Regions from separate parts of the Blastococcus sp. SYSU DS0552 genome, predicted to be linked through region 1. Evidence: predicted binding sites of a transcription regulator. Region 1 holds the regulator's gene; each other region holds the start of a gene.

Region 1 (4,165 bases):
TGTTCCTGCCGGTGTCCGCGGCGCTGGAGGGCATCGACCCGGCCCTGGAGCAGGCCGCAGCGAGCCTGGGTGCTTCTCGTGCCCGGGTGCTGCGCACCGTCACGTTCCCCGTGATCCTGCCGTCGCTGATCGCCGGATCGATCTTGGTGTTCGTCAGCGCCGCGGTGATCTTCGGGCCGGTCGCCATCCTCGGTGCTCCGACCGGCTTCCAGACCATCCCCACGGTCCTGCTCAGCCTGATGCAGTTCCCGCCGCGTATCGAGGCGGCCGCGGTCATATCCGTGCCGATCCTGGTGATCATCGCCGTGCTGTTGATCCTGCAGCGAAAGCTGGTCGGCGGGAAGAAGTTCACCGTCATCGGTGGCAAGCCGGGGCGGCAGGACGTGACGCACCTGGGGGGTGCCCGCTTCCTCGCCGTGGGGTTCTGCTCGCTCGTCGTGGTCCTGAGCCTCGTGCTGCCGTTCGGTGTCCTCCTGGTGACCTCGTTCCGCAAGGCGCTCGGCCGGCCTCTGGGCTGGGACAACTTCACCCTCACGGGGAACTACGAGGAGGTCTTCGGCCGGCCGCTGATCGCGGCCGCGATGGGCAACAGCTTCGTTCTGGCGCTCGGAGCCACGGTGCTGGCTCTTGCCGTCGCGTTGCTGGCCTCGTGGCTGGTGCACCGCACCAAGGCGCGGAGCAACGCCGTCATCGTGGGAGCCATGGCCGCGCCGCTGGCCTTCCCCGGCGCGGTGCTCGGCGTCGGCCTGATCATCGCCTACGCCGGGCAGCCGTTCGGGCTCGGCGGGACGCTGACCATCCTGCTGATCGCCTATGCGGGGAGCGCGCTGCCGCTGACCTTCGCCTACGTCCACGCCGGGATGGGACAGATCGGCGCGGAGGTGGAAGAGGCATCCCGGAGCCTCGGTGCGTCCTGGGCGCGTACGTGGCGACGGATCACGGTGCCGCTGCTGCGCCCGTCGCTGCTCGCCGCGGGCATGCTCAACTTCGTCCTGCTCTTCCGGGAGCTGGAGATGTCGGTGTTCCTCTACACCGGCGCGAATCCCACCGTGTCCACGGTGCTCTACAGCCTGGCCAGCGAATCGCTCTACCAGCGGGTCGGGGCGCTCTCCGTGGTGGTCCTGCTCATCAACATCGTAGTGACCGTGTTCGCCATGCGGCTGCTCGACCGCCGCCCCGGCCAGTCCACCCGGCGGTCCCGCCGGGCCCCGTCCGTCGCACTCAACACACCACCGGAGGAAGCAGCATGACCGAGACCACGACAGACGTCGGCAGCGGCGTCCACCTGCGATACGAGACCCCGCACATCGCCGTCCTCACGTTGGACAGTCCTCCGTCCAACACGTTCAGCTGGGAGAGCCGGCGTTCGTTCATGCGAGCGCTCGACATTCTGGACGCCGACGAGAACGTCCGGTGCCTGGTGATCACCGGTGAGGGGCGGGCCTTCACCGCAGGTGCGCACCTGGGCGAGGACCAGTCCATGAGCGACGAGCAGCTGACCGACTATCTCGCCGAGTTCGGCCGGGTCCTCAACGGGGTGCAGAACTTCCGTGCCCCCGTGATCGCGGCCATCAACGGGGCCACGATCGGCGGCGGGCTGGAGTTCTCGCTGTGCTGCGACATCCGCATCGCCTCGACGGAGGCGTTCTTCGTGGCCGCCGGCGTCAACGTGGGCCTCATCGTCAGCTTCTGGCGCCTGCCTCGCGTGATCGGATTGGGGCCGGCCAAGGAGATCCTGCTGACCGGTGCCCGGTACACCGCGCAGCAGGCATTGAACTGGGGGCTGGTGACCGAGGTCCACGACCCGGCAGATCTCATGCCCGCCGCGCTGGCCAAGGCCCAGCGAATCGCTACCCGCGCCCCGCTGTCGGTCGAGGTGACGAAGGAGGCGGTGACGGGCGCCTTCGAGATGGACTTCGCGCAGGGGCAGGCGCTCCAGACCAAGCGCTTCCTGGAGATGTTCCGCACCGAGGACCACCAGGAGGCGCTCCAGGCGTTCTTCGAGAAGCGGGACGGTGACTACCGGCGTCGGTGACGACATCGGGTGCGGACGGCCTCCGACGGTGCCTCCACTGGGGAGGCACCGTCGGAGGCCTTCGGCGTCAGACCCGACGCAGGACCGACACCACCCGCCCGAGGATCGTCGCCTCGTCGCCGGGGATCGGCTCGTAGGCCGGGTTGTGCGGCAGCAGCCACACGTGACCGTCCCGGCGCTTGTAGGTCTTCACCGTCGCCTCGCCGTCGATCATCGCCGCCACGATCTCGCCGTTCTCGGCGGTCGGCTGCTGGCGGACGACGACCCAGTCGCCGTCACAGATGGCGGCCTCGACCATCGAGTCGCCGGCCACCTTGAGCATGAAGACGGTTCCCTCGCCGACCAGCTCGCGCGGCAGCGGGAAGACGTCCTCCACCGCCTGCTCGGCGAGCACCGGGCCACCGGCGGCGATCCGGCCCACGAGCGGGACATAGGCGGGCGCGGCGGCCTGCACGCCGTCGCCGACCACGGGGGGTTCGACTGGTGCGGCGGTGGCCCGGCCGGCATCCCCGGGCAGTCGCACGTCCAGGGCGCGCGGGCGGTTCGGGTCGCGCCGGAGCCAGCCCTTCTTCTGCAGCACCGAGAGCTGGTGCGCGACCGAGGATGCCGAGGACAGCCCGACGGCCTCGCCGATCTCACGCACCGACGGCGGGTAGCCGCGCCGGTCGATGGAGTCGCGGATCACCTCGAGCACCCGCCGCTGCCGCTGGGTGAGCCCGTCCCCATCGGCCGCGCGGTCGGGAAAGGCCCGTACCGACGCCGAACCGTCCGCCGTCCCCGGGGCCACGCCCGCGGTGCCGCCCCGGTTGCCGGACGTCCTGCTCGAGTCCGCCACGTCTCCTCCTCGCCGGCTGCCCGCGCAGCTCTCGACCCTCGTCGTCGGAGGAACGGTAGCGCCGATCGGCGGTCACTTCAAACACGTGTTCGAAACTTTCTCGTGTCGCTCCCCAAGTGTCGGTCCCGTCCGGTAGACATCGGACAGGCGTTCGAATCGAACACACGTTCGGGTCCGGCGGGTGCCGGCCAGGAGGGCTGAACACATGACGAGCAGCACGGCACTGCGGGTCCGCGGCCAGGTGCCGGTCGACCCGGGGGAGCGGCGCGCCGGTCCGCCACCCGCCCGGCATCTCCGGGTGCTCCCGCCGCCTCGCTCCTACGCGGAGATGCCCGAACCTCTGCCCGCGCCGGCTCGCGGGAGGACGAGCGGCCCGCGGGCGACGGTGGGGCGATCGCCCGGCCGGGGGCGTCGGGAGCGGGTGGAGCAGCCGCCGCTCCGGTTGACGTCGCGCGGGCGTCGCGTGCTCGCGGTCCTCACCCTCATCCTCGCCGCGGGCGTGATCGTCCTCGGCAGCGCCGTCCTCGGGGATGCGGGTGGCGGATTGGAGCTCATGGGGACGACCAAGGTGATCGTCGAGCCGGGTGACACGCTCTGGTCCATCGCCGGCGCGGTCGCCGACGGGCGCGATGTCCGCGACGTCGTCGTCGACATCCAGCGGCTGAACGGGCTCGGCTCCGCGGCCATCTCGCCTGGTCAGGTCCTCGTCCTGCCCTGACGGCCCCGTAGGGCTCGGTGTCTGCGCGCCAGGGCAAGGTGTTCACAACGCGGCTCGCCGACTTCGTCAACCCTCAGTACAGGCACGTTCACCGTGCGTGCTGGTCGGCCACCTACGGTACGTCCGTGTCCAGCGTCATGGAGAACCGCGCCGCCGTGTTCACCACTCGTCCCCAGGCCGTCGAGGTCCACCAGGCGGGTGCCTGGTGTGCGGGGGAGCTGTTGGGGTGGCGACACGACGACTCCGGCGCGTGCCAGATGTGGGTGCGGGTCGTCGCCGGAGGCGAAGAGCAGGCGCTCTGGATCGACCTGGGGGATGTGCGGCTTCCGGAGTCGCCGGCCGTCGAGGTGCCGCCGGTGACGCAGGCGATGCCCGCCTCCCCGTCAGCGGCATCGCTGCGTGACGGTCCGTCGACCGATGTCGAGGCGACCGCCAGCCTGCCGCTGCTGCGCGACCGCTGCGAGCCGCGAACCGGTGCCCAGCGGCCGGGCGGTCGCCGGCGCGCGCCGGAGAGCGACGCCGTGCAGGCCGCGCCGGCGTCCTCGGTGCCGGTGCCGCCCCCGGGCCGGCACCGCGC
Region 2 (4,165 bases), on a different contig from region 1:
CGGTGGCGATCGACTCGGTCACCAGCCGGCGGGCCAGCGTCAGGCGGTCCGCCGGGTCGAGGCCGGGCAGGTCGCCCATCTTCAGCTCGCCGGCGGCCAGCAGCTCGGTCAGCGCGGCCCGGGCGTCCTCCGGGAAGGAGTGGGTGCGCCGGCCCGCCACGAGGGTCACCCGGCCGTCGTCGGCGTCGCGCAGGGTGCACCGCAGGTGGCGGCGCAGTCGCAGCACCGTCCCCGGGTCCAGCGCGGCCGCGGCGACGGACTGCGCCAGCGGTGCGACCGGTTCCGGCCGCACCTGCGCCCAGGTCCGGGCCCGCAGGCGGTCGGCGACGTCGGCCGGGTCCACCCGGCCCAGCCACTCCCGCAGCCCCTCGACGACGGCGGCGACGTCGTCGGCCAGGGCGTCGGGATCGGACAGGTCGACGCCGAGGGGCAACGAGCTCCGCAGCGCGCGGTCCTCGGCCGCCAGCGTGCGCACCAGGTCCAGCACCGACTCGGCCGCCGCCCAGCGGGTCACCGAGTGGATGCCGACGGTCAGGTGCGCGCTGATCTCGCCGAGGGCCTTCGCCGAGTGCAGGAACCCACGCGGCAGGTAGAGGGCGTCGCCGGGCCGCAGCACCGCGTCGATCACCGGTGCCTGCTCGGCGGCCGCCGCCACCTCGGCAGCGCGGTCGTTCCACGGCTGGGTGCGCAGCGGATCGGGCAGCACCGGCTCGTGGATGGTCCAGTGCTTCTCACCGGCCACCTGGAGCACGAAGACGTCGTGCACGTCGTAGTGCGGGCTGAAGCCCTGCGACGACGGCGGGGTGACGTAGGCGTTGACCTGGGTCGGGTGGCCGAGGTCGGCGGCCAGCTGGTCGGCGAACTCGATCAGCGGCGGCCAGAGCCGGTGCAGCCCCTGGAGGACGACGGTGCTCCCGTCGGCGAACAGCCGCAGCACCGCGTCCGAGGAGACCTGGTCGGCGATCTCCGCGCCGGCCCCGCCCGACGTGGTGAACCGCTTCGCGTCGACGACCGCGCCGTCCTTGGCGATCCGCAGGAACGGTGTGCGCAGGCCGCGCCGGGAGAGCAGCTCGTCGACCGCCGGCAGGTCGAGCAGGTCGGTGAAGGAGTTGCCGGTGTCCTCGGCGCGGGTCAGGAGCGGGTGCCGCGCCCAGTGCTCCCGGGCGAACTGCTCGGGGGCCATGTTCGTGCACCGCCGCAGGGCCGGGCGGAGCTGTGGCTCCGTCCGGCCCCGCGGGGTCGGGTGCTCGTTCAGGCCGAACCGTCCGCGCCACCGTCGGCACCGCCGTCGGCGCCACCGTCCGCGCCGCCGTCGGCACCGCTGTCCGCGCCGCCGTCGGCACCGCTGTCCGCGCCGCCGTCGGCACCGCTGTCCGCGCCGCCGTCCGCGCCGCCGTCCGCGCCGCTGTCGGCACCGCCGTCCGCGCCACCGTCATGGGCGCCCGGGGTGCCCGAGGCGCCGCCGTCGGCCGGGCCCTCCGTGCTGGTCATGTCGTCGTCGTCGAGCGCCATGGCATCTCCGTCCAGGTCGATCAGGAGCGGCCGGCCGGCCGTCCCTGCGTCGCTGCTTACCTCCCTCACCGGGGTCTGACACCTGCCGTCCGGCCAGCGGTTTCCGCTGTGCGGGGAGGGTCACGATCGCGTGACGGCTCGGCGTCCGGTGCAGTCGTCTCCTTCCTGGCGGGCATCTCGTGTGGGTCCACCCCTGAGGGGCACCCCTGAGGGGCCAGAGGCACGAGACGACGCACGAGGAGGAGATGTCATGACAGAGGGTCGTACGCAGACAGGCGCGAGCGCCGACGTGTCCCAGGAGACGTCGGGTGGCCGGCTGGACCCGGCCAGGGACGAAGGGGCGAGCCGCGTAGGCCTCCGGGACACGCACCACCAGACGCCGCCCACGCGCCGGGACCGCGTCCGCTGGGGCCCGGTCTGGGCCGGCCTGATCGTCGCGGTGCCCACCTTCCTGCTGCTGCAGCTGGCCACGCTGGCCCTGGGCTGGTGGGACATGGGAGGTGGTGACGGGAACAACGCCGACCTGATCAGCGGCATCAACGGGCTGCTCGCCCTCTTCCTGGGTGGTCTCACCGCCGGGGCGACCGCGCTGTGGCGCGGGGTCAGCGAGGGGCTGCTCCACGGCATCCTGGTGTGGGCGCTGACCGTGGTCACCATCGTGCTGCTGACGCTGTTCGGTGGCGGTGCCCTGCTGGGTTCCCTGGCCGGCGTGGTCACCGACGTCGCCGGCATCCAGCAGGCCAACCTGCCCGACATCCAGGCCGGCCAGGCCGCCGAGACGGCGCGCTCGGCCGCCAGCTGGGCGGTCCTCGGGCTGGGTCTGTCGATCATCGCCTCCGCGCTCGGCGGGGTGATCGGCGCCAAGATGTGGCCGGGCAAGCAGGACACCGAGGTCGTCGCCCGCTGACCTCGGCGGGCCGGGGCGCGCCGGTCGGCCGCCCCGGCGCCGGACCGTTATCGTTCCCGTGGATCGAACGCATGTTCGATCCACGGGGACGTGCGGGAGGTGGCGGTGGCGGGCGGCGTCGGACGGGCGGACGGGTGCACCGTCCTGCACATCGACATGGACGCCTTCTTCGCCAGCGTCGAGGTGCGCCGGCGCCCGGAGCTGGCCGGCACGCCGGTGATCGTCGGCGGGGCCGGGAACCGCGGCGTGGTCACCTCGGCCACCTACGAGGCCCGCAGGTACGGGGTGCACGCGGCCATGCCCACCGCCCGCGCGCTGCGGCTGTGCCCGACGGCGACGGTGCTGCCGGGGGACATGGCGCTCTACGCCGAGGTGTCCCGGGCGGTCATGGCGCTGTTCCGGTCGATCACCCCGCTGGTCGAGCCGCTGAGCCTGGACGAGGCGTTCCTGGACGTCTCGGGCGCCGGCCGGCGGCTGGGTGACCCCGTGGCCATCGGCGAGTACCTCCGCGCCCGGGTGTTCGACGAGCAGGGCATCACCTGCTCGGTCGGGGTCGCCGGCACCAAGTTCGTGGCGAAGCTCGCCTCCACCCGGGCCAAGCCCGACGGGCTGCTCGTCGTCCGCCCCCCGGAGGTCATGGGTTTCCTGCACCCGCTGCCGGTGGGTGCGCTCTGGGGAGTGGGTCCGAAGACGGAGGAGACGCTCCTGCGGCTCGGGCTGCGGACCGTGGGCGACCTGGCCCACGTGCCGGCGAAGACCCTCCAGCGGGCGCTGGGTGCCGCCGCGGGCGCCCACCTGCACGAACTCGCGTGGGGGCGCGACCCCCGGCGGGTCGTCCCCGACGAGCCCGAGCGCTCCACCGGCGCGGAGGAGACCTTCGCCGCTGACGTCGACGACCCCAGGGTGGTCCACCGCGAGCTGCTGCGGCTGGCGGAGCGGACGGCCGGGCGGCTGCGCTCGACCGGCTGCCTGGCCCGCACGGTCAGCATCAAGGTCCGCTTCGCCGACTTCACCACGATCACCCGCAGTCGCACGCTGGCCGCGCCCACCGACGTGGGGCAGGAGCTCTACGACACGGCCCGCGCCCTCTACGACGCCCTGGGCCTGGACCGGACCCGCATCCGGCTGGTCGGCGTCCGGGCCGAACGGCTCGTCGAGGCGGGTTCCGCCCCCCGGCAGCTGGAGCTCGGCGCCCGCGAGCACGGCCGCCGGGAGGCGGAACTGGCCGCCGATCGCGCCGCCCGGCGCTTCGGAGCGGGAGCGGTCCGGCCGGCGACGCTGCTGGGCTCTTCGGGGCCGGTCGGGCGGGCGGCTCGCTGACCAGGCACGACGCGCCGCGGGCTGCACCCGGAGGAGTGATCGGCCGGCGCGTCGGGCCGGTCACCGTGGCGTCGCCTTTCGCCGCGTCCAATCGGCTCGTATCCTCGGAGATACCGTCGGCGGGAGCCTCCGACGGAACTGGCTCCGCCCATTTGGAGGTCGACGTGCCGCTCTCCGAGCACGAGCAGCGTCTGCTGGAGCAGATCGAGCGCGCCCTCGTCGATGACGACCCGAAGTTCGCATCCTCGGTCCGCACCGGCGATCGCCGTCAGAAGGCTCGCCGCAAACTGCAACTCGGAGCCCTGCTGGTGCTGGTCGGCCTCGCCGTCCTGGTCGCCGGCGCGGTCGCCGAGTCCGTCCCGCTCGGCGTCCTGGGATTCCTGGTCGCCTTCGGCGGTGCCGCCCTCGGGGTGCTGCACTACCGGG
Region 3 (4,165 bases), on a different contig from region 1:
GGCGATGGCCTCGTGCAGCAGTGCGGCGTCCAGCACCGTCCGCGTCATGGGGCCGGCCTGGTCGAGGCTCGAGGAGAAGGCGATCAGCCCGTAGCGGGAGACCGAGCCGTAGGTGGGCTTGTGGCCGACCAGCCCGGTGACGGCGGCCGGCTGGCGGATGGACCCGCCGGTGTCGGTGCCGATGGCCCACGGGGCCAGCCCCGCGGCGACCGCGGCCGAGGAGCCACCCGAGGAGCCACCCGGGATGCGGTCGGTGTCCCAGGGGTTGCGGGTGACCTGGTAGGCGGAGTTCTCGGTGGACGAGCCCATCGCGAACTCGTCCATGTTGGTCTTGCCGAGCAGCACCGTGCCGGCGGCCTTCAGCCGTGCGGCGACGGTCGCGTCGTAGGGCGGCCGCCAGCCCTCGAGGATCCTGGAGCCGCTGGTGGTGGGCACGCCCTCGGTGACGACGACGTCCTTCAGGGCGAGAGGAACGCCGGCCAGCGGGCCGAGCTCGGCCCCGGCGGCGCGGGCGGCGTCGACCTCGCCGGCGGCCTGGAGCGCGGCCTCGGCGTCGACGTGCAGGTAGGCGCCGATGACGGCGTCCTGGTCGCTGATCCGGTCGAGGTACGCGCGCGTCACCTCGACCGCGCTCACCTCGCCGGCCTGCAGCGCCTCGCTGAGCGCGGCGGCGCTCGTGGTCGGGATGGTCACGCCTCCTCCCCGAGGATCCGCGGGACCCGGAAGCGGTCGTCCTCCGCGGCGGGGGCGCCGGCGAGGACGACGTCGCGGGGCAGGCTCGGGCGGGCGGCGTCGGGGCGCATGACGTTGGTCATGGGCACGGCGTGCGTGGTCGGGGCGACCTCGGCGACGTCGGCCTTGCCGACCTGCGCCACGGCGTCCAGCACGGCGGCGAGCTGGCCGGCGAAGAGATCCAGCTCTTCGTCGCTCACGGCGAGCCGGGACAGGTGTGCCAGGTGGGCCACCTCGTCACGGGTCAGTCGACCCTTCGGGGAGGGGGTGCTCATGCTGCGGCGGAACTCCACTTCGGCGGTGCCCGGCGGCCCGCTCTCGGCCCGGGGCGTGACCGGGCCACTCTACGTGGGGCCCTCCGGACGCCGGTCAGCGTGAGAGGCTCATCCCGATCGCGATCGACGGAGATCGAACGAGGACCCCCCTCCTCCCCACCGCTCGCAGGCTCGCGGCGGGCCCCGGAAGGGGGCCATGGGGCCCATGACCCGGAGGAACCGTGTCCTATCTCCTGCGCCTGGTGCTGCCCGACCGCCCGGGCATCCTCGGTGCGGTGGCGACCGCACTGGGCACCGCGGGCATCGACATCGTCTCGGTGGACGTGCTCGAGCGGGGCAACGGGATCGCGGTCGACGACGTCGTCGTGGACCTGCCGGGCGACCGGCTCCCCGACAGCCTCATCACGGTGGCGCAGGCGGTCGACGGCGTGCGGGTGGAGTCGCTGCGCCCCTTCGCCGGCCCGCTGGACACCCACCGCGAACTGGACCTGCTGGATGCGCTCGCCCGCGGCGATCGCCCGCCGACCGAGCTGCTGACCGCGTCGTTGCCGCGGGTCTTCCACAGCGGCTGGGCGGTGATCCTCGACGACTCGGGGCAACCGGCCCCGCTGACCGAGGGCGCGGTGCTCGCGGCCTCGGACGCGGCGCCGGCCTTTCCCGGCCTCACCTTGCCGTGGCTGCCGCTGAGCGGCCCGCGGCTGCTGCCCAGCGACGACCCCTGGCTGCCGGAGCGGTGGCAGGAGATGGCCATCGAGATGATGGCCGTGCCCTACGGCGCCGGCCGGGCCATCGTGCTCGGCCGCTCCGGCGGCCCGGCCTTCCGCCGGTCGGAGCTGCTCCGCCTGGCCCACTTCACCGGGATCGCGACGACGGTCGCCCACCTGCCGCCACCCTGACCCGCATTCGGCGACCGCCACCAGCGGCCGGCACCCCGCTCGGGCGCCACCACGACCGCTCGCCGCTCAACCGGAGGAACCCACCGCTCCCCACGCGGGCAGCAAGCGCCGGGCCTCCGCATCGGTGGGCTCGTTGAGGTGGAGATGGTTGCCGAACGGGTCGGCAAGGGTCAGCACGCGAGCTCCCCACGGCGCCTCCTCGATCTCGGGCACCCAGACCGCCGGGCCCCACACCGGCACCTCTGCCCGGCGGGCGCTCAGCTCCTCCCGGAGGGAGTCCAACCCCGCGATCCAGACCAGCACCGTGGCTCCGGCGCCGGGCGTGTAGGCGACCTCGGTCAGGTGCACCGTGGTGGACGCCTGGGTGACCTGCCCGTAGAAGGGCGTCCCCTCTCCGCCCGACGGGCCCCCGAAATCCAGGCGGAACCCGAGGAAGTCGACGTAGAACTGCAACGCGACGTCGACGGAGAAGATCCGCAGCACCGGGATGGTGGTGCCCGACCCACCCCACGGCACCCGCACCGGGGACGGCGCGAGCCTGGCGTTGAGGGTGTTCCAGTCCGCCGCGCCGAACTGGCGCGCCACCAGCTCCAGGCACTGGCCGTGCGTCAGCTCGAGCCCCTGCCGCTCGCGCAGCGCGGCGCGGAGCCGCCTGGCCATCTGCTTGGCGGACCGGCTGTCCGGATCGCGCCTCGACTCGGCGTCCGACATGGATCCTCCGATCGGCGAACCCGTCGATGCACGCCAGTGCTCGCGTTGCTGACTGGCTGGTTCGCCGTGGTGGACCGGTGGACAGGTCAGTCGAAGTCACGATGCGTTCACCTCACCCCTGGGGGCGCGAGCGGCCGGCCGCATCAGCCGAGCAGGAACCTAGGCACCCGCAGCGGGTCGGTCAACCCCCTCCCGGACGCCTCGAGGTCTGGCCGCTGAGCCCCTGACCTGCGCCTTCTTCGTGCTTCGCTTGCACCGACGCCCCTTCGAACATATGATCGAACGCATGACCGGAACGACGTCAGGGACGACGCTCCCTCCGTCCGCGTCGGGTCGTCCGGCATCGGGCGCCTCCGCTGCCTCGGCGCCCGCCGCCGGCTGGGCCACCGGTCCGCTGGGTGCTGCGCAGGCGGCGGACCGGGAGATCGCCCGGCAGACCGCGCTGCGCGCCCGGGCGGTCGCCGAGTTCGCCGCCACCCGTCCCGCCTCGGCCGATCGCCCGGCGGGCCAGCCGGGGGCCATGAGCGAGGAGCGCCGCGCCGCCCGGCCGGAGGTGCTGGCCGACGTCAGCGAGTGGGCAGCGCAGGAGCTGGTGGTGGCCCTGTCGATCTCCACCCAGGCGGCCGAGCAGCTGCTGACGCGATCGCTGACGCTGGTGCACCGTCTCCCGGGAACGCTGGCCGCACTGGAGCGCGGGGATCTCCACCCGGGACACCTCTGGCCGATGCTCGAGCGGGTGGCGCCGATCGCCGACGCGGCGAAGCGGGCCGCCGTCGAACGCGAGCTGCTCCGGTGGATGTCCGGCCGGGTGACCACACCTGCGCAGCTCGGCGCCAAGGCGCGCCGGCTCGGCCTGGCCCGTGACGCACGCGACGAAGCCGCCCGGCTGGCTGCGGCCCTCCGCGAGCGAGGCGTCTCCGTCCGGCCCGATCGCCGCGAGGGCATGGCGGTCCTCGGCGCGCTGCTCACGGTGCCCGAAGCGCAGGCGCTGCTGGATGCGCTGGGGCGCTACGCCGACAATCTGGACGACCCGGACGACCGCAGGACGCGCGGCCCGAAGATGGCCGACTGCCTGCTCGACCTGGTGCTCCGGCCGGAGCAGAACGAACTACCCGCCGTGCAGGCGCAGCTGACCGTGGTCGCGGGGGTGCGAACCCTGCTCGGCGGCGACCAGCCGGGTGAGATCGGCGGTGAACCCGTACCGGCCGAGGTCGTCCGCGCGCTCGCCCGCGCCCTGGGCCTGCTGCCCGGGCCGGCGCCGGATCCCTGCGAGGAGGGCGCCACGATGGCCGCGGACGGCCACTCGCCGACAGGAGATGGCCGGGCAGACAGCCGGCCGGAGGACGCCCACGGCACCGACTCCTCGCCCGACGACGTCTGCCCCACCGATGCCTGGCCGCTGCACACCCGGGCCACGGAGTGGCGGGAGGCCGACGAGCGGTGGTGGGCGGAGGTCGAGGCCCGCGCTCTCCGGGGCGAATGGGGTGGCGCGGACTACACCCCGGAGGACGAGCTCCTCCGGCGGTGGGCCGAGGAGGCCCGCTTCGAGGC

The links. Region 1 encodes LexA, which represses DNA repair genes until DNA is damaged. Its sites were predicted from a motif close to TCGAACANNTGTTCGA; they were not measured.
Region 2: dinB (DNA polymerase IV) is a predicted target of LexA. The motif match lies at 2,483-2,498, and genes of this name have one in related genera.
Region 3: ACI8AG_RS17140 (DUF222 domain-containing protein) is a predicted target of LexA. The motif match lies at 2,881-2,896, and genes of this name have one in related genera.

Annotation. Positions count from the first base shown of each region.
Region 1 is NZ_JBJHAB010000006.1:49,478-53,642, forward strand. Features, by position in the region: gene ACI8AG_RS07675 (ABC transporter permease) at 1-1,250, shown strand, start outside; gene ACI8AG_RS07680 (enoyl-CoA hydratase/isomerase family protein) at 1,247-2,035, shown strand; gene lexA (transcriptional repressor LexA) at 2,103-2,870, opposite strand; gene ACI8AG_RS07690 (LysM peptidoglycan-binding domain-containing protein) at 3,292-3,588, shown strand; gene ACI8AG_RS07695 (hypothetical protein) at 3,714-4,165, shown strand, end outside.
Region 2 is NZ_JBJHAB010000010.1:83,495-87,659, forward strand. Features, by position in the region: gene ACI8AG_RS12170 (cupin domain-containing protein) at 1-1,183, opposite strand, end outside; gene ACI8AG_RS12175 (BatC protein) at 1,252-1,581, opposite strand; gene ACI8AG_RS12180 (permease) at 1,763-2,419, shown strand; gene dinB (DNA polymerase IV) at 2,525-3,739, shown strand; gene ACI8AG_RS12190 (DUF3040 domain-containing protein) at 3,904-4,165, shown strand, end outside.
Region 3 is NZ_JBJHAB010000019.1:44,223-48,387, reverse strand. Features, by position in the region: gene gatA (Asp-tRNA(Asn)/Glu-tRNA(Gln) amidotransferase subunit GatA) at 1-693, opposite strand, end outside; gene gatC (Asp-tRNA(Asn)/Glu-tRNA(Gln) amidotransferase subunit GatC) at 690-1,007, opposite strand; gene ACI8AG_RS17150 (ACT domain-containing protein) at 1,229-1,903, shown strand; gene ACI8AG_RS17145 (glyoxalase superfamily protein) at 1,970-2,614, opposite strand; gene ACI8AG_RS17140 (DUF222 domain-containing protein) at 2,901-4,165, shown strand, end outside.